Regions from separate parts of the Rubrivivax sp. JA1026 genome, predicted to be linked through region 3. Evidence: predicted binding sites of a transcription regulator. Region 3 holds the regulator's gene; each other region holds the start of a gene.
The links. The regulator HrcA, encoded in region 3, represses chaperone genes, less so after heat shock. The targets are predictions, from matches to a motif close to TTAGCACTCNNNNNNNNNGAGTGCTAA.

Region 1 (9,504 bases), on a different contig from region 3:
GCGGCCTCGGGGTCGGCGGCGGCGCAGATCGCGCTGACGACGGCAACGCTGTCGGCGCCGTGCGCAATGGCCAGCGCGGCATTGCCGGCGTGCAGGCCGCCGATCGCGACCAGCGGCAGCGCCGTCGCGTCGCGCGCCGCGCGCAGGCCCTCCAGCCCCCAGGGCGGCGCGGCGTCGCTCTTGGTCGCCGTCGCGAACACCGGGCTGGTGCCCAGGTAGTCCAGCGGCAGCGATGCGGCGCGGCGCAGGTCGTCGAAGCTCTCGACCGACCAGCCGATGAAGACTTCGGGCGGCAGCAGCCGGCGCGCGTCCTCGACCGGCATGTCGCTCTGTCCAAGGTGCACGCCGTCGGCACCGCAGGCCAGCGCGACGTCGACACGGTCGTTGACGACCAGCGGCACCCGCAACGGCGCCAGCAGCGATTTCAGCGCCCGGGCGCGTTCGACGAAGGCGCGTGTGCCGAGCTGCTTCTCGCGCAGCTGAACGCAGCGCACGCCGCCGCGCACGGCGGCGGCGACGACCTGCTCCAGCGGCCGGCCGGCGCACAGCGCCTCGTCGGTGACCAGCATCAGCCGCAGCGCCTCGACGCCCCAGCCCTGCATCGGCGTGCGGCGCTCAGTCATCGACGATCCTCGCGCGGGCCAGGAAACCGGCTTCGTCGACGAGCTGCAGCGCGTCGACCAGCAGCGCGGCCATCGTGCCGACGCCGGCGCCACGGGCGCGCGCCTGCTCGGCGGCGATCTCGCCGGCCACGCCCATCAGCGCCGTGGCCGCGGCGGTGGCGCGCCAGGCGTCGGGCTGCACGGCGCAGAAGGCGCCGACCAGCGCCGTCAGCGAGCAGCCGACGCCGGTGATGCGTGTCATCCACTCGTGGCCGTTGTCCAGGCGCAGCACCCGGCCGTCGGGCGCGACGACGTGGTCGACGGCGCCGCTGACGCAAACGACGGCGCCGTGGTTGGCCGCCAGCGCCAGCGCCGGCGCCAGCGCCGCCTCGGTGCCGGCGCTGCTGTCGACGCCGCGCGTGGCGACGGCCTCGCCGGCCAGGCTCATGATTTCCGAGGCGTTGCCGCGGATCGCCGTCGGCCGGCCGGCGGCCAGCAGCGCCGCCAACGTGCGGTTGCGGTAGGCCGTGGCGCCGGCGCCCACCGGGTCCAGCGCCACCGGCACGCCGCGCGCGTTGGCGGCGCGCAGCGCGATCGTCATCGCCTCGACGGCATAGGCGTCGAGCGTGCCGATGTTGATGACCAGCGCCTGGGCGATGGCGACCATGTCCTCCAGCTCCTCGTGCGCCTGGGTCATCACCGGCGAGGCGCCGGCGGCCAGCAGCACGTTGGCGTTGAAGTTGGTCACCACCACGTTGGTGATGCTGTGCACGAGCGGGCGGCGCTCGCGCAGGGTCTGGATGTCGGCCCAGAGATCGCGGGCCTGGAGCGTGGTTCTTGCCATGACGTCCTTGCAACGAAATGGCAGGTCGGCCGGCTCCGGAAGCGGCGGCGCGGCAGCACGGCGGCGGCGCTTCCGGACTCGACTTCCCTGCGCGAGGATTACCTCAATCAGGTTCTAAGGGACTCTCTCAGCCGGCCTGGCCGTCGCACGACGGCCGGGCCAGCACCCCCAGCGAGACCGCGCACGGTGCGCGGCGACCCGCATTCTAGAAGGCGCGGGCCGCGCACAATCGGCGTCCCACCCCGCCGTTCGGAGGCTCGTTTGAGCGATCTCGACTGCCGCGTCGCGCAGTTGTTCGTCCACCCCGTGAAGTCCTGCGCCGGCATCGAATGCGACGAAGCGCTCGTCGTCGAGACCGGCCTCGACCTGGACCGCGCCTGGATGCTGGTCGACGAGACCGGCGCGATGCTCACCCAGCGCCAGCTGCCGCGTTTGGCGCTGGTCGCGACCACGCTGCGCGGCGACGAGCTGGTGCTGCGTGCGCCCGGCATGCTGGCGCTGCACCTGCCGGTCGACCAGGTCGAGCGCGCCACCCGCGCCCGCGTCTGGGACGACGAGGTCGCGGCCTGGGACCTGGGCGCGCTGGCCGCGCAATGGTTCGGCGACTTCCTCGGCCGCCCGGCGCGGCTGCTGCGTTTCGACCCCGAGCAGCGCCGGCTGTCCTCGCGTCGCTGGACGGGCGACATCGAGGCCGAGAACCAGTTCTCCGACGGCTTCCCGATCCTCGTCGCCTCCACCGCGTCGCTGGCCGAACTGAACGAGCGTCTGGCGGCACGCGGCCAGCCGCCGGTGGGCATCGAACGTTTCCGCCCCAACCTCGTGCTCGACGGCCTGCAGCCCTTCGACGAGGACCATCTCGACGAGATCGTCATCGAGGCCGACGGCGGCCCGGTGCGGCTGAAGCTCGTCAAACCCTGCGTGCGCTGCTCGATCCCGAACGTCGACCCGGCGACGGCCGAGACCGGCGCCGAGCCCGGCGCGACGCTGGCCGGTTTCCGCGCCGACGCGCGCATGGACGGCGGCATCACCTTCGGCATGAACGCGGTGATCGTCGAGGGTTTCGGCCGCACGCTGCGCCGCGGCCAGGCGGCGAACGCGAGCTGGGCCTTCTGAATCCGCACGGCGGGCGCCGGCTGTAGGAAAATCGCCGCCTTCGCGCCGGCGCCTGCCGCCGGCGCCCCGAACGCCTCCTTTCGCGAAAGCCCCTCCATGAGCCTCAAGTGCGGCATCGTGGGCCTGCCCAACGTCGGCAAGTCCACCCTCTTCAACGCCCTCACCAAGGCCGGCATCGCCGCCGAGAACTACCCGTTCTGCACGATCGAGCCCAACGTCGGCGTCGTCGAGCTGCCCGATCCGCGCCTCGTCAAGCTCTCGGAGATCGTCAAGCCCGAGCGTGTCGTGCCGGCGATCGTCGAGTTCGTCGACATCGCGGGCCTCGTGGCCGGCGCCAGCAAGGGCGAAGGCCTGGGCAACCAGTTCCTGAGCCACATCCGCGAGACCGACGCCATCGTCAACGTCGTGCGCTGCTTCGACGACGAGAACGTGATCCACGTCGCCGGCCGTGTCGACCCGATCGCCGACATCGAGGTCATCCAGACCGAGCTCTGCCTGGCCGACCTGGGCACCGTCGAGAAGAGCCTGGTGCGCTACTCCAAGCAGGCGCGTGCCGGCGGCGACAAGGAGGCCCAGCGCCTGGTCGACGTGCTGCAGAAGTGCCAGGCGGCGCTGAACGAGGCGAAGCCGGTGCGCTCGATCGACTTCAGCAAGGAGGAGCTGGTCGTGCTCAAGCCGCTGTGCCTGATCACCGCCAAGCCGGCGATGTTCGTCGGCAACGTCGCCGAGGACGGCTTCGAGAACAACGCCTACCTCGAGCGCCTGCGCGAGTACGCTGCGGCGCAGAAAGCGCCGGTGGTCGCGATCTGCGCCAAGACCGAGGCCGACCTGGCCGACATGTCCGACGAGGACCGCACGCTGTTCCTGGCCGAGATGGGCCAGGACGAGCCGGGCCTGAACCGCCTGATCCGCGCCGCGTTCACGCTGCTGGGCTTGCAGACCTACTTCACCGCCGGCGTGAAGGAAGTGCGCGCCTGGACGATCCACATCGGCGACACCGCGCCGCAGGCCGCCGGCGTCATCCACACCGACTTCGAGCGCGGCTTCATCCGCGCCCAGACCATCGCCTACGAGGACTTCGTCGCCTTCGGCGGCGAACAGGGTGCCAAGGACGCCGGCAAGATGCGCGCCGAAGGCAAGGAATACGTCGTCAAGGACGGCGACGTGATGAACTTCCTGTTCAACGTCTGATCCCCACGACCATTTCCTGAGCGCCGCGACACGCGGCGCCGGGCGGCGGTAGAGTGGGTCCGTGCGCCCGAACGCCGACGCCCCGTCTGCCGTCGCCACTCCACCCGCCTGGCGGGTCGCCGTCGCGACGGCCCTCGCCTACGCGGCGATCGGCTGGCTGGCCCTGCTGCTGGCCGTGCCGCCGGGCTACGCCTCGCCGCTGTATCCGCCGTCGGGCATCGCGCTGGTCGCGGTGCTGGTCTACGGGCGCGCGGCACTGCCCGGGGTCTTCCTCGGCAGCTGTCTCGTCAACCTCGTGCTCGGCGCGGCTCGCGGGCAGGCCGAGCTCTCCGCCCTGCTCGTGCCGGTGGCGATCGGCTTTGGCGCGATGCTGCAGGCCGCGCTGGGCGCGGCGCTGGTGCGACGGCTGGTGCCGCAGCCGCTGGTGCTCGACAGCGCGCGCGACATCACGGCCACCGGCGTCTGGGGCGGCATCGTCGCCTGCCTGGTCAACCCGGTCGTCGCGACGGCGGCGCTGTGGAGCGCCGGGGCGCTGAGCAACAGCCAGGCGCCGGTGACGGCGCTGACCTGGTGGGTCGGCGACACGCTCGGCGTGATGATCGGTGCCCCACTGGCGCTGACCCTCGTCGGCCGGCCGGCCGCCGCCTGGCGCCCGCGGCGGCGCACGGTGGCGCTGCCGCTGCTGGCCACGACGCTGCTGCTGGCCGGCGCGACGGTGGCGGTGGGGCGCTGGGACCGCGAGCGCCTCGTCGCCAGCTTCCGGGCCGACGCCGCGACGCTGGCCGCCGACGCCGACCGCCAGCTGCACGAGCCGTTGCAGGCGCTGCAGGCCCTGGCCGGCGCCTACCGGGCGGCCGGCGGCATGAATGCCGCCATGCTGGACGACGCGGCGCGCTGGTGGCTGTCGCAGCCGCTGCAGCTGCGCGCCGCGGGCCACGCCAGCCGCGTGCCGCGCCACGCGATCGCCGCCTTCGAGGCCCGCCAGCGCGGCGCCGGCGCGGCCGACTTCACGGTGCACATGCGTGGGCCGGCCAGCTCGCCGGATGCGCTGGTGATCGACCTCATCGCGCCGCGCGAGTCCAACGAACGGGCGCTGGGCGTCGACATCATGACGGTCCCGGCGGCCCGCGCCGCGCTGGAGCTGGCACGCCAGAGCGGCGAGCCGACGGCCACCGCGGCATTCCGGCTGTCGCAGTCGGACCCGAAGGACGACGAGAACGGCTTCGTCCTGTACTACCCGCTCTACGCCGGCGGCCGGCCGGCGGACGCCGCGACACGCGCCGAGCGCTTCACCGGCGTGCTGTTCGTCACCGTGCGCGCCGAACGCCTGCTCTCCAGCCTGCCGGGCAACGACGCCGCCGGCCTGCACTGGTGTCTGGTCGACACCGAGCCCGGCATCGAACGTGTCCGCCTGGCCGGCCCCACCGGCTGCGAGAACGAACGCCCCGAGGGCCTGCGCGCCGAGCACCGCATCGCACTGGCCGCACGCACGCTGGAACTGCGCGTGACTTCGACGCCGGCCTGGGAACGTGAACGCCAGCAGACCAACGCCTGGGTGTTCTCGGTGGCCGGGCTGGCCGCCGCCGCCGTGCTCGGTGCGCTGCTGCTGACCGTGACCGGGCGCGCCCACCGCATCGGCCTGGCCGTCGACGAGCGCACCGCCGAGCTGCGCCGCGAGATCGGCGAGCGCCGTCGCGCCGAGGAGGAGATGCGCGAGGTGCAGGACCGGCTGCGCGGCATCCTCGACAACGTGCCGATCGGCGTGATGTTCGCCGACCTCGACGGCCGCCTGCTCGACACCAACCCCTGCCTGTGCACGATGCTCGGCCGCAGCGCCGAAGAGCTGGTGCGCTGCTCGCTCGACGACATCTCCCACCCCGACGAACGCGAGGCCGACCGCCAGGCGCTGCGCACGCTGCGTGCCGGCGGCGCGAGCACGGTGCGCCGCCAGACGCGGCTGCTGCGTGCCGACGGCGCGGCGCTGCACGCGCGCACGCTGTTCACGCTGCTGCACGACGCCTCGGGCCAGCCCTGGCGCCTGGCCGGTGTCGCCGAGGACATCACCGAACACCGGCGGCTCGAGGAGTCGGAGCGGGCGCTGCACCGCGCCGAGGCCGCCAACCGCGCCAAGACCGAGTTCCTGTCGCGCATGAGCCACGAGCTGCGCACGCCGCTGAACGCGATGATCGGCTTCGCCCAGCTGCTGGGCCTGGACCGCGACCCGCCGCTGGCGCCGCACCAGCGCGAGTGGTCGACGCAGATGCTGCGCGCCGGCTGGCACCTGCTGGCGATGATCAACGACACGCTGGACCTGGCGCGGCTGGAGACCGGTGCGGTGCAGCTGGACCTGCGCCCGCTGGACCTGCGTTCGGCCGTCGGCGCCAGCATCGAGATGATCGCCACCGCCGCCGAGCGCATGGGCGTCACGGTGGATGCCGAACTCGCGCCGGAAGCGCTGGCGGTGCTGGCCGATGACACGCGGCTCAAGCAGGTGCTGACCAACCTGCTGTCCAACGCGGTCAAGTACAACCGGCCGGGCGGCACCGTCGTCGTCGAGTCGCTGGCGCCCGACGACGAACACGTGCAGCTGCGCGTGCGCGACACCGGCCTGGGCATGACGCCGGAGCAGGTGGCCGGCCTGTTCCAGCCCTACAACCGGCTGGGCCGCGAGCAGAGCACGATCGAGGGCACCGGCATCGGCCTCGTCATCAGCCGCCGGCTGGCCGAGCTGATGGGCGGCACGCTCGACGGCGACAGCACCGCCGGCAGCGGCTCGGTGTTCACGCTGACGCTGCCGCGCGCCGAGCTGGTGGCCGGCGCGCCGCCGTCGACGATCAGCGCGCCGCTGGAGCCCTACACCCGGCGGCGCGTGCACTACATCGAGGACAACGAGACCAACGTCGAGGTCATGCGCGGCGTGCTCGCGCAGCGGCCGCAGATCGTGCTGGAGGTCTCGACGATGGGTCTGGACGGGCTGGCCGCGGTGCGCCAGCACCGGCCGCACCTGATCCTGCTGGACATGCACCTGCCCGACATCAGCGGCCTGGAGCTGCTGCGCCACCTGAAGCAGGACCGCGACGTCGCCGACATCCCGGTGATCGTCGTCAGCGCCGACGCGACGACGGCGCGCATGCAGGAGGCGCTGACGCTGGGCGCCGCCCAGTACGTCACCAAGCCGCTGGACGTGCGCCGCTTCCTGCGCACCGTCGACGAGGCGCTGGCGTCGCACGAGACACGCTGGGGCTTGTGACGGGCGGAGCACCTCGAACGTGGCCGCTGCCTCGGCGGGCCGTCGCTACACTCGACGCGACAAGATCCGATGCCCAGGGAGGGTTCATGAGAGCGTTCAAGATCGCGGCGCTTGCCGCGCCGCTGCTGCTGGTGGCCGGTTGCGCCAAGTCGCCGGAGTCGACGGTCGAGAGTTTCTACACCGCCGTCGGCAAGGGGCAGATCACCGAGGCCCAGAGTTATCTGTCGCAGCAGATCGTGGCCCTGCTCGGGCCGCAGAAGATCAGCGCGGCGCTGGCCAAGGAGTCGACCCGCGTCGGCGAGTGCGGCGGCATCAAGTCGGTCGAGGTCAAGCTGTCGGGCGAGGGCGAGGTCCGCCAGGGCAGCGCCACCGTCAGCTACAAGGGCCAGTGCCCCGCGAAGACCGAGGCGGTCAAGCTCATCCAGGAAGATGGCAAGTGGAAGATCGGCGCGGCGAAGTAGCCGGCCGGCGGCGCCGCTGACGGCGCTGGGCCTGGGGGTCGCGCTGGCCGCGGCGGCGGCCGTCTCGGCGACGCTGCGCGCCGATCGCCCACCGCCGGTCGAAGCCGGGCCCGTGACACCGCTGCCGGCCGTGCAGGTCTTGCGCGACGGCGATCTCGTCTTCCGGCGCGGACGTGACCTGATGGCCGGCATCGTCCTCGCGCAGGACGACCGGGCGCGTTTCTCCCACGTCGGCATGCTGCTGATCGACGACGGCCGGCCGATGGTCGTGCATGCGACGCCGGGCGAGGGCCAGGGCCCGTCGGGCGTGCTGCGCGAGTCGTTGCAGGCCTTCGCGGCCGCGGAGCTCGCCGCCGAGGTCGCCGTCTTCCGGCCGCCGAACCTGGACCCGGCGGCCGGTGCGGCGCTGCGGCGTTATCTCGAAGCCCAGGTCGGCAAGCCTTTCGACCTCGGATTCGTGTACTCGGACGACACCACGATGTACTGCACCGAGCTGGTGTTGAAAGCCCTGCGCGCCGGCGGCGTCGACCTGGCGCCGCGCCTGGCCACGGTCAGCGCGCCGACACTGCGCGAGCCGGCCTATTCGCCGGATGGTCTGCGCCGCGACGCGCTGCTCTCGGAGATTCGAGACCAGCCATGAATGTGGGCACACGCTCACAACGGCGACGCCGCCGGTCCTTAGCACTCATCCCGACCGAGTGCTAATATTTTGTGGAACTCGAGACCTCCTCCAGGACTCCCAAGCCACCATGAACCCTGCCACCACCGCCCTGACCGTCCGCGATCCGTGGGCCCTGGTGCCCTCGATCGGCCATCTCGACGCCTACATCACGGCCGTCAACCGCCTGCCGATGCTCAGCGCACAAGAAGAAGTGGCGCTCGGCAAGCGCCTGCGCGAGCACGGCGACCTCGAAGCCGCCGGCCGCCTGGTGCTGTCGCACCTGCGCCTCGTCGTCTCGGTCTCGCGCCAGTACCTGGGCTACGGCCTGCCGCACGGCGACCTGATCCAGGAAGGCAACGTCGGCCTGATGAAAGCCGTCAAGCGCTTCGACCCCGACCAGGGCGTGCGCCTGGTCAGCTACGCGCTGCACTGGATCAAGGCCGAGATCCACGAATACATCCTGAAGAACTGGCGCATGGTCAAGGTCGCGACGACCAAGGCCCAGCGCAAGCTGTTCTTCAACCTGCGCTCGATGAAGCAGGGCCTGAAGGCCGACGCCGCCGAGGCCGACCTGCACCGCAGCACGCTGACGCCGGCCGAGGTCGAGACCGTCGCGCGCGAGCTGAACGTCAAGCCCGACGAAGTCGTCGAGATGGAGACCCGGCTCGCCGGCGGCGACGTCGCGCTGGAGCCGCAGACCGACGACAGCGAGGAGAGCTTCGCGCCGATCGCCTACTTGGCCGACGAGGCCAGCGAGCCGACGCGCCTGCTCGAGGCCCGGCGCCGCGACTGGCTGTCCGGCGACGGCATCGCCCAGGCGCTGTCGGTGCTGGACGCACGCAGCCGCCGCATCGTCGAGGAGCGCTGGCTGAAGGTCAACGACGACTCCAGCGGCGGCATGACGCTGCACGAACTGGCGGCCGAATACGGCGTCAGCGCCGAGCGCATCCGCCAGATCGAGGTCGCGGCGATGAAGAAGATGCGCAAGGCGCTCGAGGCCGCCGCCTGACGCGCCGCCGCCGCCCTGCCCCACCGCCGGGCCGCCTTCGGGCGGCCCGCGTCGTTTTCAGGCGGCCTTCTCGTCGAGCAGGATCTTCAGGTCGTGCCGGAGCTTGTCGATGCCGGCGCCGTAGCGCGTGAACACGCGCACCCGGCCCTGGGTGTCGAAGACGTAGGAGCCGGCGGTGTGGTCGATCGTGTAGCTGGTCGGCGTCTGGCCGGCGACCTTGTTGTAGAAGACCTTGAACTGCTTGGCCGCGGCCTTGGTCTCTTCGGGCGTGCCGCGCAACGCGACGAAGCCGGGGTCGAAGTTGGCGACGTAGGCCTTCAGCATCTCCGGCGTGTCGCGCTCGGGGTCGACGCTGACGAACACGCCCTGGATG
Region 2 (9,504 bases), on a different contig from region 3:
CGCCGCGGCGGCCCAGGACAGCGGCGCGCGCCGCGTGCGCTACGCCGACACGCTGGGCCTGCTCGACCCCTTCCAGACGCGCGAGCGCATCGCCGCGCTGCGCGCCGAGGTCGACCTCGAGATCGAGATCCACGCCCACGACGACCTGGGCCTGGCCACCGCCAACACGCTGGCCGCGGCGATGGCCGGCGCCACGCACGCCAGCACCACCGTCAACGGCCTCGGCGAACGTGCCGGCAACGCGGCGATGGAAGAGGTGGTGATGGCGCTGCGCCACGTGCACGGCATCGAGTGCGGCATCCGCACCGAGACGCTGCCGGCGATCAGCGCGCTGGTCGCGCACGCCTCCGGCCGGCCGGTGGCGCCGGGCAAGTCCATCGTCGGCGACGCGGTGTTCAGCCACGAGAGCGGCATCCACGTCGACGGCCTGCTGAAGGACCGCCGCAACTACGAGGCCTTCGCGCCCGAGGAGCTGGGCCGCACGCACCGGCTGGTGCTGGGCAAGCACTCCGGCAGCGCCGCGGTCATCGAACGCTACGCGCGCCTGGGCCTGCCGGTGGCGCCGCGCCAGGTGCCGCGGCTGCTGGCGCGCATCCGCGCCCACGTCGCCGACACCAAGCTCGAACCCAGCGCCGACGACCTGGCGCGCTTCTACCTCGACCTGTGCGAGGACACGCCGGCCCGCGCCCATGCCTGACCGTTCCGAGGAGACGCCGATGACCAGCCTCACCCACCGCCTGCAGGGTCTGTCCAGCGCCGAGGACTTCCTGCGCTTCTTCGGCGTCGCCTACGAGGAGCGCGTCGTGCAGGTCAACCGCCTGCACATCCTCAAGCGCTTCCACCAGTACCTGAACGCCGCGCCCGGGCTCGGAGGGCTCGACGAGGTCGAGACCTTCCGCCGCTACCGCGTGCTGCTGACGCAGGCCTACAACGACTTCGTCGCCTCCAGCGCCCAGCGCGAGAAGGTGTTCAAGGTCTTCCAGGACGCCGAGGGCGTGCGCGCGGTGCCGCTGGCCTCGCTGCGCCAGAGCCTGGCCGAGCGCCGCAACGCCGGCGTCTGAACGTTCACGCGAGGAACCCCATGCACATCGTCGTCTGCATCAAGCAGGTGCCGGACTCGGCGCAGATCCGCGTCCATCCGGTGACCAACACCATCATGCGCCAGGGCGTGCCGGCGATCGTCAACCCGTACGACCTGTTCGCGCTCGAAGAGGCGCTGCGCCTGAAGGACCAGTTCGGCGGCCGCGTCACCGTGCTCTGCATGGGCCCGCCGCAGGCCGAGGACGCGCTGCGCAAGTGCATCAGCTTCGGCGCCACCGACGCGATCCTCGTCACCGACCGATCCTTCGCCGGCGCCGACACGCTGGCCACCAGCTACGCGCTGGCCGCGGCGATCCGCAAGATCGGCCAGGAGCAGGCCGTCGACCTGATCTTCACCGGCAAGCAGACGATCGACGGCGACACCGCGCAGGTCGGCCCCGGCATCGCCAAGCGCCTGGGCGTGAACCTGCTGACCTACGTCAGCCGCATCGTCGAGGTCGACCTCGACGGCCGCCGCATCCGCGTCGAGCGCCGCGCCGAAGGCGGCGTGCAGCTGCTGGAGACGACGCTGCCCTCGCTGATCACGATGCTCGAAGGCACCAACGAGATGCGCTTCGCGACGATGGCCGACATGCTGCGCGCCGGCCGCTGCCCGGTGCGGCGCTGGAACAAGGACGACGCCGGCATCGAGGACGTCTCCAAGATCGGCCTGAAGGGCTCGCCGACCGTCGTCAGCAAGGTCTTCGGCCCGACGCCGCGCGCGACCAAGGCCGAAATGCAGGTCGTCGCCGACTCCAGCGTCAACGACGTCTGCCTGAACCTGCTGCAGAAGATCTTCACCACCCACCCGACTCTGGAAGAAGAGACGGTGGAGCGCCTGAGCGCCTGAAGGAGTCGAGATGAGCGAAGCCGCCAAGCCCGCGCCCGCCAAACCGGCCGGTCGCGCCGGGCGCAACACCGAACTGCCCGAACACCTGAAGGCCTACAAAGGCGTCTGGGTCTTCATCGAGCACGACCGCGGCCACGTGCACAGCGTCAGCTGGGAGCTGATGGGCGAGGCGCGCAAGCTCGCCGACACGCTGGGCGTGACCGTCAGCGGCGTGCTGATGGGCGGCCCGGGCGACGACCTGGATCGCTACGCGAAAGAGGCCTACGCCTACGGCGCCGACCGCTGCTACCTGGTGCGCGACCCGGTGCTGCAGGGCTATCGCAACGAGCCCTTCACCAAGGGCCTGACCGACCTCGTCAACACCTACCAGCCCGAGATCCTGCTGCTGGGCGCGACGACGATGGGCCGCGACCTCGCCGGCAGTGTCGCGACGACGCTGGGCACGGGGCTCACCGCCGACTGCACCGAACTGCGCATCGACGGCCGCGCTCTGGCCGCGACGCGGCCGACCTTCGGCGGCTCGCTGCTGTGCACGATCATGACGCTGGCCTACCGCCCGCAGATGGCGACCGTGCGCCCGCGCGTGATGGCCATGCCGCGCCGCGACGACACACGCAGCGGCGACATCGTCGAGATGGCGCTGGGCATGGTCGAGACCGACATCGTCACCAAGCTGCTCGACTTCATCCCCGACGCCAGCCGCAACACCGTCAACCTGGCCTACGCCGACATCATCGTCACCGGCGGCAAGGGGCTGAAGACGGCCGAGAACTTCAAGCTCGTCTGGGAGCTGGCGCGCGTGCTCGGCGCCGAGGTCGGCGCCACGCGCGCCGTCACCCAGGCCGGCTGGACCGAGACCGAGCGCCAGGTCGGCCAGACCGGCAAGACCGTGCGGCCCAAGCTCTACATCGCCGCCGGTGTCTCCGGCGCGATCCAGCACCGCGTCGGCATGGAGAGCTCGGACTGCATCGTCGCGATCAACACCGACCCCAATGCACCGATCTTCGACTTCGCCCACCACGGCATCGTCGGCAACGCGATGCAGGTGCTGCCGGTGCTGACCCAGACCTTCCGCAACCACCTGGCCAAGCGCGTCCGCAAGGTCGCCTGAAGGAGCCCACGATGTCCCACGAGAAGTTCGACGCCATCGTCGTCGGCGCCGGCCCGTCCGGCAACGCGGCCGCGCTGACGATGGCCAAGGCCGGGCTGAAGGTGCTGCAGATCGAGCGCGGCGAGTACCCCGGCAGCAAGAACGTGCAGGGCGCGATCCTCTACGCCGACGCGCTGGAGAAGCTGGTCCCCGACTTCCGCGACGACGCGCCGCTGGAGCGCCACATCATCGAGCAGCGCATGTGGGTGCTCGACGACAACAGCTTCGTCGGCAGCCACTACCGCAGCGACGACTACAACAAGCCGCCCTACAACCGCTACACGATCATCCGCGCGCAGTTCGACAAGTGGTTCAGCTCCAAGGTGCGCGAAGCCGGCGCGCTGGTGATCTGCGAGACCACCGTCGAGGAGTTGCTGATGGACGGCGAGCGCTGCGTCGGCGTGCGCTGCGACCGCATCGGCGGCGAGGTCTTCGCCGACGTCGTCGTGCTCGCCGACGGCGTCAACTCGGTGCTGGCGCGCAAGGCCGGGCTGCACGGCGAGATCCAGGCCAAGAACGTCGCGCTGGCGGTCAAGGAGATCCTCTTCATGCCCGAGGAGGTGATCCAGCAGCGCTTCAACGTCAAGGAGGAGGAAGGCGTCGTCATCGAGATGGTCGGCAGCGTCACCGAAGGCATGGTCGGCACCGGCTTCCTCTACACGAACAAGGACTCGCTGACGATCGGCGTCGGCTGCCTGCTGTCGGACTTCAAGGCCAACGAGAAGCGCACCTCGCCGTACGCGCTGCTGGAGAAGCTGAAGAAGCACCCGAGCATCGCGCCGATGCTCGAAGGCGGCGAGATGAAGGAATACGCCGCGCACCTGATCCCCGAAGGCGGGCTGCGCGCCGTGCCGCAGCTCTACGGCCACGGCTGGCTCATCGTCGGCGACTCGGCCGGCTTCGTGAACGCCGTGCACCGCGAAGGCTCCAACCTGGCGATGACCAGCGGCCGCCTCGCCGGCGAGACCGTCGCCGCGGCCAAGGCCGCCGGCAAGGCGATGACGGCGCAGACGCTGGCGGCCTACAAAGCGGCGCTGGACGCCAGCTTCGTGATGAAGGACCTGAAGAAGTACAAGCACCTGCCCGAGGTGCTGGAGCGCAGCCCGCACTTCTTCGACACCTACCCCGCGCTGGTCAACCGCGCCGCCAAGACCTACTTCACGGTCGACGGCGTCGACAAGACGACCAAGCAGCGCGAGATCCTGGGCAGCTTCAAGGCCGCCCGCCGCGTCACCGGGCTGGTCGGCGACGCGTTCAAGCTGTGGAGGGCGATGCGATGAGCACGACGGTCGTCAACGTCGAGGAGAAGCTGTTCCAGAACCGGTACAAGGTCGACCACGGCCGGCCGCACATCCGGATCCGGAAGCCCGAGGTCTGCGCCAACAGCTGCCAGTCGCAGGCCTGCACCTACGTCTGCCCGGCCAGCTGCTACAAGGCCGAGGGCAACGGCACGGTGACGCTGATCACCGACGGCTGCCTGGAATGCGGCAGCTGCCGCGTGATCTGCACCGAGCACGCCAACGTCGAGTGGGACTGGCCGCGTGGCGGCTACGGCATCCTTTTCAAATTCGGCTAGAGCGGCGATGAACGACGTCGAGAAATTCCTCGCCCACGCCGTCGCGCTGGAGCGCGACGCGGCCCGGCGCTACGAAGACCTGGCGGCTTCGATGGCCACCGACGGCAACGCCGAGCTGCGCGCCTTCTTCGCCCGCATGGCGCACTTCTCGCGCCTGCACCTGGCCGAGGCCCAGGCACGCGCCGGCTGGCGCACGCTGCCCGAGTTGTCGGCCGACGAGTTCGAGTGGCCCGACGGCATCCCGCCGGAAACCGCCGAATGGGCCGGCGTCGACCCGATGATGGCCCCCACCGACGCGCTGGCGCTGGCGCTGGAAAGCGAGCGCCGCGGCCACGCCTTCTACGCCGCGATCGCGGCGATCAGCCCCGACGCCGAGGTGCGTGCGCTCGCCGGCGACTTCGCCGCCGAGGAAGCGCAGCACGTCGCCGAGCTCGAGAAGCTCGCCGCCGCCGCGGCCCGCTGACCCGCCCCCCGCGCTCTGCAGGCAGGCCCTTTGCGCTGCCTCAAGCCGCCGTCGGCCTCCCTCGACTGTCGGCGCGATTCGGCGTGCTTCTTGCACTGACACCATAGACCGGCGGCGGCAAGGCGGGCGATGCCCGCCAACGATGCGCCGGGCGCCCCGAGGTGGCCCGCCGCACCGTCTCGCCCGCCGGTCAGACGCAGGAGGTGCGTGATGTCGAGTCGCACGGCGCTGAGCGAGCGCTATCAGGTTCAGCTCAGCACGGTTTACGAGGTCTGCCGCGTTCTGGGAGCGTCGCTCGACATCGAGCGCACCTTCCGCGTGGCCTTGAACACGCTGTCGGCGCAGCTCGGGCTGCAGCGCGCGATGGTCGTGATGCCGGCCGAGGACGGCGGCCATCTGCTGCGCATCCACAGCTGGGTCGGGCTGGACCGCGACCAGGCGGCGCGTGGCCACTGGCGCAGCGGCGAAGGTGTCATCGGCCGGGTCTACGCCAGCGGCATGGCCGCCGTCGTGCCCGACGTGCAGGACTCGCCCGAGTTCCTCGACCGCACCGGCGCCTTCGGCGCGCGCGACGACCGCCGCCTGGCCTTCATCGTCGTGCCGATGAAGACCGAGCGCGCGACCGTCGGCGTGCTCGCCGCGCAGCGCGAGATGGAAGACGGCGCGCGCCTCACCGACGACCAGCGCCTGCTGACGATGGTCGCGACGCTGCTGGCGCAGTCGGCGGCGCTGCACCTGGCGGTGGCCGAGGAGCATTCGCGCCTGCTGCAGGAGACGACGCGGCTGCAGAAGGCGCTGGCGCGCGAGCCGCGCGGCCGGCTGGCGCTGGACAACGTCATCGGCGAATCGCGTGCGATGCAGCAGGTGTTCACCGAGGTGCACCAGGCCGCGCCGTCGCGTGCCACGGTGCTGCTGCGCGGCGAGAGCGGCACCGGCAAGGAGGCGATCGCCCGCGCGATCCACTTCCTGTCGCCGCGCAAGGACGCGCCGTTCATCAAGGTCAACTGCGCGGCGCTGACCGAGTCGCTGCTGGAAAGCGAGCTCTTCGGCCACGAACGCGGCGCCTTCACCGGCGCCGTCGGCGAGCGCAAGGGCCGTTTCGAGCTGGCCCACGGCGGCACGCTGTTCCTCGACGAGATCGGCGACGTCTCGCCCGGCTTCCAGGCCAAGCTGCTGCGCGTGCTGCAGGAGCGCGAGTTCGAGCGTGTCGGCGGCAGCAAGCCGGTGAAGGTCGACGTGCGCCTGATCTGCGCCACCAACCGCGACCTCGAGAAGATGGTGCAGCGCGGCGAGTACCGCGCCGACCTGTACTACCGCATCAACGTCGTCTCGATCTTCCTGCCGCCGCTGCGCGAGCGCCGCAGCGACATCCCGCCGCTGGTCACGCACTTCATCGACCGTTTCAACAAGGAGAACCGGCGCCAGCTGAAGGTCACGCCGGAGGCGATGAAGGTGCTGACCGCCTGCTACTGGCCGGGCAACGTGCGCGAGCTGGAGAACTGCATCGAACGCACCGCGACGATGGTCCAGGGCGACCTGATCCGCGACCTCGCCTTCCCCTGCCGCAACAACCGCTGCCTGACGCAGACGCTGCACTTCCTCGACAAGGCCGACGCCGTGGCGGCCGTGGCCGGCGCCCACGGCTTCAACGGCCACGCGGCGCCACCGGCGAACGGCCACGCGCCCTCGCCGGCGGCGGCCGACGCGTCGTCGTGGTCGATGCCGGCCCCCGCGCCGGCCCCGCCGCTGGCCGAGGCCGGCGCGGCGGAGACGGCGGCCGACGGCGTCACGCGCATCGGCCCGACGCAGCAGCTGCCGCCGCCGGTCTCGCGCCAGGCCGGCCCGGCGCCCGACGGCGAGCGTGACCGCCTGATCTGGGCCATGGAGCAGTGCGGCTGGGTGCAGGCCAAGGCCGCGCGGCTGCTGCGCATCACGCCGCGCCAGCTCGGCTACGCGCTGCAGAAGCACCGCATCGAGGTGCGCAAGCTCTGAGCCGCACCGCCGCGCACGGGCCGGCGGCCGGTGCCGCGCCGCGGGCCGCCGGCCACGGCATAGGGAGATGCCCGGCCGGCTCTTGAAGCCCGGGAACCGACCCCTATAATCCGTTTGCTAGCACTCGCCACGGGTGAGTGCTAACGACCGAGGCAGATTCGCTGCCCCCCGGTTGCCGCATGTCAGCGAGCGCTGCCTGCGCGGCGCTCCAGTGCCATAACGTGACTCCCAAGGAGATGTGAATGAAGCTTCGTCCGCTGCACGATCGCGTGATCGTCAAGCGTCTCGAGAACGAGACCAAGACCGCCTCCGGCATCGTCATCCCCGACAACGCGGCCGAGAAGCCCGATCAGGGTGAAGTCCTGGCGGTCGGCCCGGGCAAGCGCAACGACAAGGGCGACTTCGTCGCGCTGAACATCAAGGTCGGCGACCGCGTGCTGTTCGGCAAGTACAGCGGCCAGACCGTCAAGGTCGACGGCGACGAGCTGCTGGTGATGCGCGAAGAAGACCTCTTCGCCGTCGTCGAGAAGTAATCCCCCTCCCCCCAGATTTCGAAGAGGTAGCACATGGCTGCTAAGGACGTGGTTTTCGGCGCTGACGCGCGCCACCGCATGGTCGAAGGCGTGAACGTTCTCGCCAACGCCGTCAAGGTCACCCTGGGCCCGAAGGGCCGCAACGTGGTGCTCGAGCGCTCGTTCGGCGCCCCCACCGTCACCAAGGACGGTGTCTCGGTCGCCAAGGAGATCGAGCTCAAGGACAAGCTCCAGAACATGGGCGCGCAGATGGTCAAGGAAGTCGCTTCCAAGACCAGCGACAACGCCGGTGACGGCACCACGACCGCGACCGTGCTGGCGCAGTCGATCGTGCGCGAAGGCATGAAGTTCGTCGCCGCGGGCATGAACCCGATGGACCTGAAGCGCGGCATCGACAAGGCCGTCGCCGCCCTGACGGACGAGCTGAAGAAGGCCTCCAAGCCGACGACGACGAGCAAGGAAATCGGCCAAGTCGGCTCGATCTCCGCCAACAGCGACGAGTCGATCGGCAAGATCATCGCCGACGCGATGGACAAGGTCGGCAAGGAAGGCGTCATCACCGTCGAAGACGGCAAGAGCCTGAACAACGAACTCGACGTCGTCGAGGGCATGCAGTTCGACCGCGGCTACCTGTCGCCGTACTTCATCAACAACCCGGAAAAGCAGGTTGCCGTCCTCGACAACCCGTTCGTGCTGCTGTTCGACAAGAAGATCAGCAACATCCGTGACCTGCTGCCGATCCTCGAGCAAGTCGCCAAGGCGGGCCGCCCGCTGCTGATCATCGCCGAGGAAGTCGAAGGCGAAGCGCTGGCCACCCTGGTGGTCAACACGATCCGCGGCATCCTGAAGGTCGTCGCCGTCAAGGCCCCGGGCTTCGGTGACCGCCGCAAGGCCATGCTCGAGGACATCGCCATCCTGACGGGCGGCAAGGTCATCGCCGAGGAAGTCGGCCTGACGCTCGAGAAGGCCACGCTGGCCGACCTGGGCCAAGCCAAGCGCGTCGAAGTCGCCAAGGAAAACACCACGATCATCGACGGCGCCGGCAAGGCCGCCGACATCGAGGCGCGTGTCAAGCAGATCCGCGTCCAGATCGAGGAAGCGACCTCCGACTACGACCGCGAGAAGCTGCAAGAGCGCGTGGCCAAGCTGGCCGGCGGCGTGGCCGTCATCAAGGTCGGTGCCGCCACCGAAGTCGAGATGAAGGAAAAGAAGGCCCGTGTCGAAGACGCGCTGCACGCCACCCGTGCCGCCGTCGAGGAAGGCATCGTGGCCGGTGGTGGTGTCGCGCTGCTGCGCGCCCGCGCCGCCGTGGCCGCTGGCCTGAAGGGCGACAACCACGACCAGGACGCCGGCATCAAGATCGTGCTGCGCGCCGTCGAGCAGCCGCTGCGCGAGATCGTGGCCAACGCCGGTGGCGAGCCCAGCGTCGTGATCAACAAGGTCCTCGAAGGCGCCGGCAACTTCGGCTACAACGCCGCCAACGACACCTACGGCGACATGATCGAGATGGGCATCCTGGACCCGACCAAGGTGACCCGCACCGCGCTGCAGAACGCCGCCTCCGTCGCCAGCCTGATGCTGACGACCGAGTGCATGGTCGCCGAGGCGCCGAAGGAAGAAGCCCCGATGCCCGCCGGCGGCGGCATGGGTGGCATGGGCGGCATGGGCATGGACATGTAAGTCCGGCCCGGCACGCCTGCCGAGCGAAAACCCGCCTCCGCCGGAGGCGGGTTTTTTTCGTTTTGAACCGCATCCCGGGCGCTTTACCGGCCTTCCGCCGGCGCTGCGGCGTCCGATAATCAGTGCTGATGTCCTCCGCCACGACCGTTTCGGCAGCGCTGCGGCAGTTCGTCGACGACG
Region 3 (9,504 bases):
CCGTCTGCCTGGCGCGCCGGCCGCAGTGCCTGCTGTGCCCGCTGGCCGAGGTCTGCGTCGCGCGCACCGAAGGCGCGCCCGAACGCTATCCGGTGAAGACGCGCACGCTGCGCCGCGGCCGGCGCCGCCACGCGCTGCTGTGGCTGCAGCGCGCCGACGCGGTCTGGCTGGTGCAGCGCCCCGACAGCGGCGTCTGGGCCGGGCTCTGGAGCCTGCCCGAGTACGAGTCGGCCGAGGATCTGGAGGCGCTCGTCTCCGGCTGGCCGGGGCAGGGCGCGTGGCTGGCCCCGTTCGTGCACGTGCTGACGCACCTGGACTGGACCTTGGAGCCGCTGCGCTGGACGCTGCCGCCGGCGCTGGCCGCCGAGCCGGGCGCCGTCGAAGCCGTGCTGCCGGCCGGGCGCTGGTTCACGCGTGCCGAGGCGCTGGCTGCCGGGCTGCCGGCGCCGGTGCGGCGCCTGCTCGAAGCCGACGCGGTGCTCAGCCGATGACGATGGACTTGTCGCGCAGGTAGCCGTCGACGATCGACAGCCGGATCACCGGATCCTCGAGTTCCATCAGCTTCTGCTTGGCCGACAGCGGCACCGGCAGCAGCTCGCACCAGCGGTTGGCCACCCAGCCGGCGTCGTCGAAGCGGTAGGGCTCGGCAAACGGCTGGTGGCCCTGTTCGTCGAGTTTGCGGATCGCCTCCTGCAGCGCCTGCACCGTCGGCTGCATCGCCTCGCCCGGCGCACGCAGCGCGTCGGCAGCGATGTCTTCGACCTCGCAGGTCCAGAGCCCGTCGGGCTGCTGCGCCGGGGTGCCGGCGAGGCGGAAGCGTTCCAGCCCGGTGCCACGCACGCGCAGCAGCCCGGGGCCGTCGGCGTCGACCTCGTCGAGCCGCACGACGACACCGACCCTTTCGAGCTTCACGCCCTGCGCCGCGGTGCCGGTCTCGCGCCCCTGCTGCAGGCAGACGATGCCGAAGCCCGTGCCTTCGCGCAGACAGCGTGCGACGAGGTCCAGGTAACGCGCCTCGAAGACCTTCAGCCCGACCAGCCCGCCGGGAAAGAGCACGGCCTGCAGCGGGAACAGCGGCATCAGTCCCGTTGGGCTCATCGACAACCCCTCGCCTGTTGGCCTGCGGAGGTCTTCCCCCCGGGGACAGCCCGCCACTGGCGGGCAGGGGGAGCGCCCGTGGCATACGGGCCGGATCCGATCCGGGTCTCCCGGTCGGATTCGGAGCCCCTTTGGGGCTGAGCCCGGACGAAGACAGTCCGGAGGACTGTCTGCGCCTGGCGAAGAGCCCGCCGTCCCCGGCCGGCGCGCCCTGCAAGGGCGGCCGCCAGGCGGCCGGGGGCCGTCATTTCATCCACGGGCGTCGAGCTCGCGATGGCGGATCAAGGTGGCCTGGCGGCCTTCGAAGCGCCGGGCCAACTGCTCGACGCCGTAGACCGAGCGGTGCTGGCCGCCGGTGCAGCCCAGCGCGACCGTCAGGTAGCTGCGCTGGTTGTCCTCGAAGGCCGGCAGCCAGCGTTCGATGAAGGTGGCGATCTGCTCGAGCATCTCGCCGGCATCGGTTTGCGCCCGCAGGTAGGCGGCCACCGGCTCGTCGCGGCCGGTCAGCGCGCGCAGCTCGCGCACGTAGTACGGGTTGGGCAGCGCACGCAGGTCGAAGACGAAGTCGGCGTCCAGCGGCACGCCCTGCTTGAAGGCGAAGCTCTCGAAGACCAGCGTCAGCGCCGACTCGCGTGCGCCGGCCAGCCCGCGCACCCAGGCACGCAGCACCCCGGGGCGCAGCTGGCTGGTGTCGATGACGGTGGACTTCTCGCGCAGCCCCGCCAGCAGCTCGCGTTCGAGCTCGATCGCCTCGACCAGCGCGCGCGCGGCGTCGTTGCCGGCCGGCACCGAGGACAGCGGGTGCGGCCGGCGGGTCTCGGAGAAGCGCCGCACCAGCGCGTCGGTGCTGGCGTCCAGGAACAGCGAACGAACCTTCAGCCCTTCGGCGCGCAGCTCGTCGATCAGCGGCAGCAGCAGCGGCAGCGAGCCGACGGTGCGCACGTCCACCGCGACGGCCACGCGCCGCGTCCAGCGGCCGTGCTCCAGGCGGATGAACTCGCGCAGCAGCTCCGGCGGCAGGTTGTCGACGCAGAAGTAGCCGGCATCCTCGAGCGCGTGCAGGGCGATCGACTTGCCCGAGCCGGAGATCCCGGTGACGAGGAAGATCTCGTTGCCGCTGCCGTCGGGCAGCGGCGCCCATTCGCTGGGCGGCGGGTCGACGAATCCGCTCACTGGAACTCCCTTCGGCCTGCGGCCGCTGCGGCCCGGCAGGAACGAGCCCGCGGCAGGTCCCGAGGGCTCATCGTGCGTTCCCTGCCAGCATCGCCTCGGCGTGGGCGCGGCTGGTGCTGGTCAGGCGTTCGCCGCCGAGCATGCGCGCGACCTCGGCCACGCGGGCCTCGCCGGCCACCGGCCGCACCTCGCTGACCGTGGCCTGGCCCTGCAGCGCCTTGGCGACGACGAAATGATGGTCGGCGCAGGCCGCGACCTGCGCCAGGTGGGTCACGGCCAGCACCTGCGTCGTGCCGCCGAGCTGCTTCATCAGCCGGCCCACGCTGTCGGCCACGGCGCCGCCGACACCGGCGTCGATCTCGTCGAAGATCAGCGTCTGCGCGCCGTCGCCGGGCGCGTGGGCCGCGGTGGTCACGGCGATCGCCAGCGCCAGCCGCGACAGCTCGCCGCCCGAGGCGACCTTGGCGATCGCGCGCGGCGTGCTGCCGGCGTGGCCGGCGACACGCAGCTCGACGTTCTCCAGCCCGTAGGCCTGCGGTTCGTCCTGCGCCACGATCGCGACCTCGAAACGCCCGCCGGCCATGCCCAGCTGCTGCATCGCCTGCGTCACCGCGTCGGCGAGTTTGGGCGCGGCCTTGGCGCGGGCGCGGCTGATCTTCTTCGCCTCGTCGCGCCAGGCGCGTTCGGCTTCGGCGGCGGCCCGTTCGAGGCCGTCGAGGTCGGCGGCGGCGTCGAGCGCCGCGAGTTCGGCCTTCCAGCCGGCCAGCAGCGCCGGCAGCTCGATCGGCTGGCGGCGGTAGCGCCGCGCCAGCGAGACCCAGGCCCCCAGGCGCGCGTCCAGGTCGGCCAGGCGTTCGGGGTCCGGTTCGCGGCGGCCGAGGTAGCTGCCCAGCGTGTGCGCGGCGTCTTCCAGCTGCGCCTGGGCGCCGCGCAGGACCTCGACGACCGAGGCCAGCTCGGCGTCGTAGCGCTGCACCTCCTCCAGCGCGTCGATGGCACGCGCGATCAGCGCATCGGCCGAGGGTTCACCTTCGGCGGTGGCGTCCAGCGCCGCGCGGGCGCCGTCGAGCAGCGCCTGGCCGTGGGCCAGCCGCTGGTGCTCGGCGTTCAGCTCCTCCCACTCGTGTTCGCCCGGCGCGAGCTTGTCGAGCTCGCCGATCTGCCAGGCCAGGCGCTCGCGTTCTCGCTCCAGCGTGTCGCGCTGCGCACGTGCGGCGTCCAGTGCGGCCAGCGCCTGGCGCCAGGCGGCCCAGCGGGCGGCCAGCGGGCGGGTGTCGGCGCCGGCCTGGGCGTCGAGCAGCGCGCGCACCGCGGCCGGCCGCGTCAGGCTCTGCCAGGCGTGCTGGCCGTGGATGTCGACGAGATGGTCGGCGGCTTCGCGCAGCTGCGTCACGGTGGCCGGGCTGCCGTTGATCCACGCCCGGCTCTTGCCCTGGGCGTCGATCGTGCGGCGCAGCAGCAGCGTCGGCTCGGCGGCGAAGCCGGCCTCGTCCAGCCAGGCGGCCAGCGAGGGCGGGGCGTCGAATTCGGCGGCCACTTCGGCACGCGCCGCGCCTTCGCGCACCAGCGTGGCGTCGCCGCGTGCGCCCAGCGCCAGTTGCAGCGCGTCGATCAGGATGGACTTGCCGGCACCGGTCTCGCCGGTGAGCACGCTGAAGCCGGCGTCCAGCTCGATCTCCAGGCGTTCGACGATGACGACGTCGCGAAGAGAAAGTCGGCGCAGCATCTCTAGACCACGCCTTCGTACCAGCGGAGTTTTCGACGCAACGTCGCGTAGTAGCTCCAGCCGCGCGGATGAAGAAAACGCACCTTGTAGGCCGAGCGCCGCACCTGCACGCAGTCGCCGTGCTGCAGGCTGGCCAGGCTGTGCATGTCGAAGTGCGCCGAGGCGTCGCGGCCGGCGACCAGCGTGATGCGCACCGTCGCGCTGTCGGGCAGCACGATCGGCCGGTTGGACAGCGTGTGCGAGGCGATCGGCGCGAACACCAGCCCGGCGATGCCGGGGTGCAGGATCGGCCCGCCGGCGGACAGCGCGTAGGCGGTCGAGCCGGTCGGCGTGGCGATGATCAGGCCGTCGCAGCGCAGGTTGGCGACGAAGTCGTCGTCGACGTCGACCCGCAGCTCGACCATGCTGGCCGTGACGCCGCGCGCCACCACCACGTCGTTCAGCGACAGCGCCTCGTGGATCGGCTGGCCGTCGCGGAAGACCTGGCCTTCGAGCATCGAGCGATGCTCTTCCTCGTAGTCGCCGGCGATCAGCGTCGCGAGCGCCTCCTTGTACTGGCCTACCGGCACGTCGGTGATGAAACCCAGCCGGCCCTGGTTGATGCCGACCAGCGGCAGGTTGTGGCGCGAGAACTCGCGCGCGATGCCGAGCATCGTGCCGTCGCCGCCGACGACGACGGCGAAGTCGCAGTGTTCGCCCAGCGACTGCGCGTCGTGGGCGCCGAACTCGGCGATGCCGGTGGCCTCGGCGGTCTCGCGCTCGAAGGACACCGCGACGTCCTGCTGCTGCAGGAAACGCGCAAGCTCCAGCAGCACCGGGGCGATGCCCTGTGCCTGGTACTTTCCGACGATCGCGGCATGGCGGAACGGGGCCGGCATGCGGCGCATTACACCATAGGGAAAACTGCTCCCTACAATCCGAAACCATGCTCGACGACCGCGCCAAGACGCTGCTGAAAGCCCTCGTGGAGCGCTACATCGCCGACGGCCAGCCGGTGGGGTCGCGCACGCTGTCGCGCGCCTCCGGGCTGGACCTGTCGCCGGCGACGATCCGCAACGTGATGGCCGACCTGGAAGAGCTCGGCCTGATCGCCAGCCCGCACACCAGCGCCGGCCGCATCCCGACGGCGCGCGGCTACCGGCTGTTCGTCGACACGATGCTCACCGCACGCCCGATCGACCTGCAGACCGTCGCCCCGGAGCTGGCCGCCGCGCGCGAGCAGCTGCATCCCGACCAGCCGCAGCGTGTCATCGCCCAGGCGGCCTCGCTGCTGTCGAACCTGTCGAGCTTCGTCGGCGTCGTCAGCGCGCCGCGCAAGGCCGGGCTGATCCACCACATCGAGTTCCTGCGCCTGGGCGAGCGCCGCGTGCTGGTGATCCTCGTCGCGCCCGATGGCGACGTGCAGAACCGCGTCATCTTCACCGCCCGCGACTACACCCAGGCCGAGCTGATCGAGGCCACCAACTTCCTCAACGCCCACTACACCGGGCTGGCGATCGAGGAGGTGCGCGAGCGCCTGAAACACGAGGTCGACGCGCTGCGCGGCGAGATCGCCCAGCTGATGCAGGCCGCGGTGCAGGCCGGCGAGGAGCTGGCCGTGCGCAGCGAGAACGTCGTCGTCTCCGGCGAGCACAACCTGCTGGGCGTGCAGGACCTGGGCCACGACATGGCCGGGCTGCGCCGGCTGTTCGACGTCTTCGAGCAGAAGACCGAGCTGATGCGGCTGCTGGACGTCAGCAGCCGCGCCGAAGGCGTGCGCATCTACATCGGCGGCGAGAGCCAGGTCGTGCCGTTCGAGGAGCTGTCGGTCGTCACCGCCCCCTACGAGGTGGACGGGCGCATCGTCGGCACGCTGGGCGTCATCGGCCCGACACGCATGGCCTACGACCGCATGATCCGCATCGTCGACATCACGGCCCGGCTGGTGGGCAATGCGCTGTCGTCGCGCTGAGCGCGCGCCACGCAGACCGCCTGCGTGTGAGGGATTGCCGGCCCGGCGTTGAGAAATGTCAGCCCCGTGGGGGGCGAGCCGATACACGCTGCAACGGTGTGGCCGGTATAAACCGCGTTGAGCCGCGTGCAGCGAAGGCGCGGTCGCCATCTTCTCCGGCGCGGACCCGGCGCGACAGACGCCGTCCGCAGGCCAGTCTGGCGGGGGCGATCACCCGGTCTCCGCCACGGGAGTTCGGTTGTTCGTTCGCGTTCGTCGTCTCACGGAGCCTCGGTGCCCTGCGGTCTTCCATCCGCCCCGGTTCGCGCATGTCCTGGCGATGCTCGTGTTCGCCTTTGTCGCCGCCGGCAACGCGCTGGCGCAGGACCGCGTGCTGCGCGTCATCAGCGACGAGAACTACCCGCCGTTCCTGTTCCGTGACGCCGACGGCCAGGTCCAGGGCTATCTGGTCGACTACTGGAAACTCTGGCAGCGCCGCACCGGCGTGCGCGTCGAGCTGATCGCCACCGGCTGGGTCGAGGCCCAGCGGCGTGTGCAGGCCGGCGAGGCCGACGTCATCGACCTGATCTACCGCACCCCGGCGCGCGAGGCGATTTACGACTTCTCCTCGCCGCACGCGCAGCTGCCGGTCAACATCTACAGCCACGTCGGGCTGAGCGGGGTGAACAGCGTCGCCACGCTGAAGGGTCTGCCGGTGGGGGTGCAGGCGGGTGACGCCTGCATCGACAAGCTGCACGAGCACGGCATCGACTCGCTCGTCGAGTACGCCAACTACGACGCGCTGATCGCCGGCGCCAAGCGCGCCGAGGTGCGCCTGTTCTGTCTCGACCAGGCCCCGGCCAACTTCTACCTCTACAAGTTCGGCGCCGAACGCGAGTTCAAGCGTGCGTTCCAGCTCTACACCGGGCAGTTCCACCGCGCCGTGCGCAAGGGCGACAGCGCGACGCTGGCGCTGGTCGACCGGGGCGTCGCGGCGATCTCGCCCGAGGAGGACGAGGCGCTGCGCATCGCCTGGTTCGGCGAGCCGCTGCGCGGTGCGTCCTACGTCGACCAGCTGTGGTGGATCGCCCCCGGCGTGCTGGCGCTGGGCGGGGCGCTTCTGCTGTGGAACGTCTCGCTGCGCCGGCGCGTGGCCGGGCGCACCGCCGAGCTGCAGGACGCGCTGGGCGAGCTGCGCAACGCGCACGCGGTCGCCGAGTCGGTGCGCGCCAACCTGGCCGCGACGCTGTCGGCCATCCCCGACCTGCTGTTCGAGTTCGACGCCCAGGGCCGATACCTGGACGTCTATTCCGGCGGCAGCAGCACCCGGCTGCTGTACCGGGACTCCGACGAGATCATCGGCCGCCGCGTCGGCGAGGTCCTGCCCGCCGACGCCGCGGCGATCGTGCTGGAGTCGATCGCCGTGGCGCTGCGCGACGGTGCGGACTACGGCCGGACGATGGAGCTCGACATCGGCGGCCAGCCGCACTGGTTCGAGCTGTCGACCACGCGCAAGGCCACCGGCCACGTGCTGACCCTGTCGCGCGACATCACCCGGCGCCGCGCCGCCGAGGAGGCGCTGCTGCAGGCCCGCGAACGCGAGGTCATCGCCGAACGCGACCGCCGCCTGCGGGCGCTGAGCGACGCTGCGCCGCTGCCGATGCTGTACCTGCGCGGCGAGGTCGTCGAGTCGAGCAACGTCGCCTTCCGCGAGCTGTTCGGTGTCGACGAGCACGAACTCGGCAGCTTCGACGCCTGGTGGCGCCTGGTCTGCCCGGACGACGCCGCGCGCGAGGCGATGCAGCGCGCCTGGCGCGAGGCGGTCGAACGCGCGGCCCGCGAAGGCGGGCGCGTGCACGAGATCGAGTGCCGCGTGCGCGTGCGCGGCGGCCTCGACCTGGTGCTGCTGGCCGGTGGCCAGCAACTGGGCGACGGCATGGTCGTCACGCTCGCCGACATCACGCCGCTCAAGCGTGCCCAGGAGCTCGCCGAGGCCGCCAGCGCCGCCAAGAGTGCCTTCCTGGCGACGATGAGCCACGAGATCCGCACGCCGATGAACGCGATCATCGGCATGACCGCGCTGGCGCTGAACACCGAGCTCAGCCCGCGCCAGCGCGACTACCTGCAGAAGATCCAGTCCGCCGGCCGCAGCCTGCTGGCGACGATCAACGACATCCTCGACTTCTCCAAGATCGAGGCCGGCAAGCTCGAGATCGAGCGGCGCGAGTTCGACCTCGAGGAGGTCGTCGGCGAGGTCTGCGACCAGCTCGCCGCGCGTGCCGCGGCCAAGGGGCTGGAATTCGTCGTCGACCTCGGCCCCGAGGTGCCCCGCCGTCTCGTCGGCGACCCGCTGCGCCTGGGCCAGGTGCTGCTCAACCTGTGCGGCAACGCGGTGAAGTTCACCGAGCAGGGCGGCGTCTGCGTGCGCCTGCGCGTGCAGCGCCAGACCGAGGGCCAGGTGCTGCTGCGCTGCGCCGTGCAGGACAGCGGCATCGGGCTTGGCGAGGAGCAGCGCTCGCGCCTGTTCCAGAGCTTCCAGCAGGCCGACAGCTCGATCACGCGGCGCTACGGCGGCACCGGCCTGGGCCTGGTGATCGCCAAGCGCCTGGTGGAACTGCAGGGCGGCGAGATCGGCGTCGACAGCCAGCCCGGCGTGGGCTCGACGTTCTGGTTCACCGTCCACCTGGGTGTCGGCGCCGGGCGCGGCGCTCGCAACTGGGGCGACACCGCGCTGCGCGGCCGGCATGCGCTGGTGGCCGACGCCCATCCGCGGTCGCGCGAGGTGCTGGTGGCGATGCTGCGCGGCTTCGGGCTGCACGTCGCCGTCGCCGACGACTGGCCGCCGGCGGCCGCGATGCTGCAGGAGAGCGATGCCGAGGGCCAGGGTTTCGACGTCGCCGTCGTCGATCCGCGGCTCGCCGGCGGTGCGGCGCCCGAGGCGTTGCTGCAGCCCCTGGCGCTGGCGCGGCCGCCTCGGCTGGTGCTGGTGGCCGGCCCCGAGGGCGACCTCGACGTCGCCGAGACGCCGACGCTGGCGCTGCTGCGCCAGCCGATGACGCCGTCCCGGCTGCTCGACGCGCTGATGCGCCTGCTGGTGGCGCCGCGGCCCGAGCTGCCGCCGGCCGCCGCGCTGCCCGGTCCGGCCGCCGCCCCCGCGTCGCTGGCCGGGCGCCGCGTGCTGCTGGCCGAGGACAACGAGCTCAACCAGCAGGTGGCCGTCGAGCTGCTGTCCGAGCTGGGCCTGGTCGTCGACGTCGTCGACAACGGGCGCACGGCGGTCGAGCGGGTGCGCGAGCGCCGCTACGACCTCGTGCTGATGGACATGCAGATGCCCGAGATGGACGGCCTGAGCGCCACGCGCGCGATCCGGGCGTTGCCCGGCGCCGCCCGGCTGCCGATCGTCGCGATGACCGCCAACGCGATGGTCGACGACGTCCAGCGCTGCCTCAGCGCCGGCATGGACGGCCACATCGCCAAGCCCATCGACCCGCGCCGGCTGGCCAGCCAGCTGCAGGGCTGCCTGGAGCGTGGCGCCGAGCCGGTGCCGGCCGTGGTCGCGCCGCCGTCGCCGGCCCCC

Region 1: rpoH (RNA polymerase sigma factor RpoH) is a predicted target of HrcA. The motif match lies at 8,140-8,166, and genes of this name have one in related genera.
Region 2: groES (co-chaperone GroES) is a predicted target of HrcA. The motif match lies at 7,229-7,255, and genes of this name have one in related genera.

Annotation. Positions count from the first base shown of each region.
Region 1 is NZ_JAALCQ010000005.1:2,540-12,043, reverse strand. Features, by position in the region: gene thiE (thiamine phosphate synthase) at 1-623, opposite strand, end outside; gene thiM (hydroxyethylthiazole kinase) at 616-1,446, opposite strand; TPP riboswitch at 1,514-1,626, opposite strand; gene G5B56_RS09995 (MOSC domain-containing protein) at 1,708-2,559, shown strand; gene ychF (redox-regulated ATPase YchF) at 2,656-3,750, shown strand; gene G5B56_RS09985 (CHASE domain-containing protein) at 3,812-7,000, shown strand; gene G5B56_RS09980 (DUF4878 domain-containing protein) at 7,087-7,461, shown strand; gene G5B56_RS09975 (YiiX/YebB-like N1pC/P60 family cysteine hydrolase) at 7,430-8,101, shown strand; gene rpoH (RNA polymerase sigma factor RpoH) at 8,211-9,131, shown strand; gene G5B56_RS09965 (SCO family protein) at 9,189-9,504, opposite strand, start outside.
Region 2 is NZ_JAALCQ010000010.1:86,674-96,177, reverse strand. Features, by position in the region: gene nifV (homocitrate synthase) at 1-697, shown strand, start outside; gene nifW (nitrogenase-stabilizing/protective protein NifW) at 717-1,061, shown strand; gene G5B56_RS16445 (electron transfer flavoprotein subunit beta/FixA family protein) at 1,082-1,930, shown strand; gene G5B56_RS16440 (electron transfer flavoprotein subunit alpha/FixB family protein) at 1,941-3,041, shown strand; gene G5B56_RS16435 (FAD-dependent oxidoreductase) at 3,053-4,360, shown strand; gene G5B56_RS16430 (ferredoxin family protein) at 4,357-4,656, shown strand; gene G5B56_RS16425 (ferritin family protein) at 4,664-5,119, shown strand; gene nifA (nif-specific transcriptional activator NifA) at 5,330-7,111, shown strand; gene groES (co-chaperone GroES) at 7,354-7,644, shown strand; gene groL (chaperonin GroEL) at 7,678-9,324, shown strand; gene G5B56_RS16405 (DUF1631 family protein) at 9,453-9,504, shown strand, end outside.
Region 3 is NZ_JAALCQ010000004.1:490-9,993, reverse strand. Features, by position in the region: gene mutY (A/G-specific adenine glycosylase) at 1-491, shown strand, start outside; gene G5B56_RS08310 (LON peptidase substrate-binding domain-containing protein) at 481-1,098, opposite strand; gene rapZ (RNase adapter RapZ) at 1,348-2,229, opposite strand; gene recN (DNA repair protein RecN) at 2,339-3,997, opposite strand; gene G5B56_RS08295 (NAD kinase) at 4,000-4,875, opposite strand; gene hrcA (heat-inducible transcriptional repressor HrcA) at 4,923-5,948, shown strand; gene G5B56_RS08285 (response regulator) at 6,268-9,504, shown strand, end outside.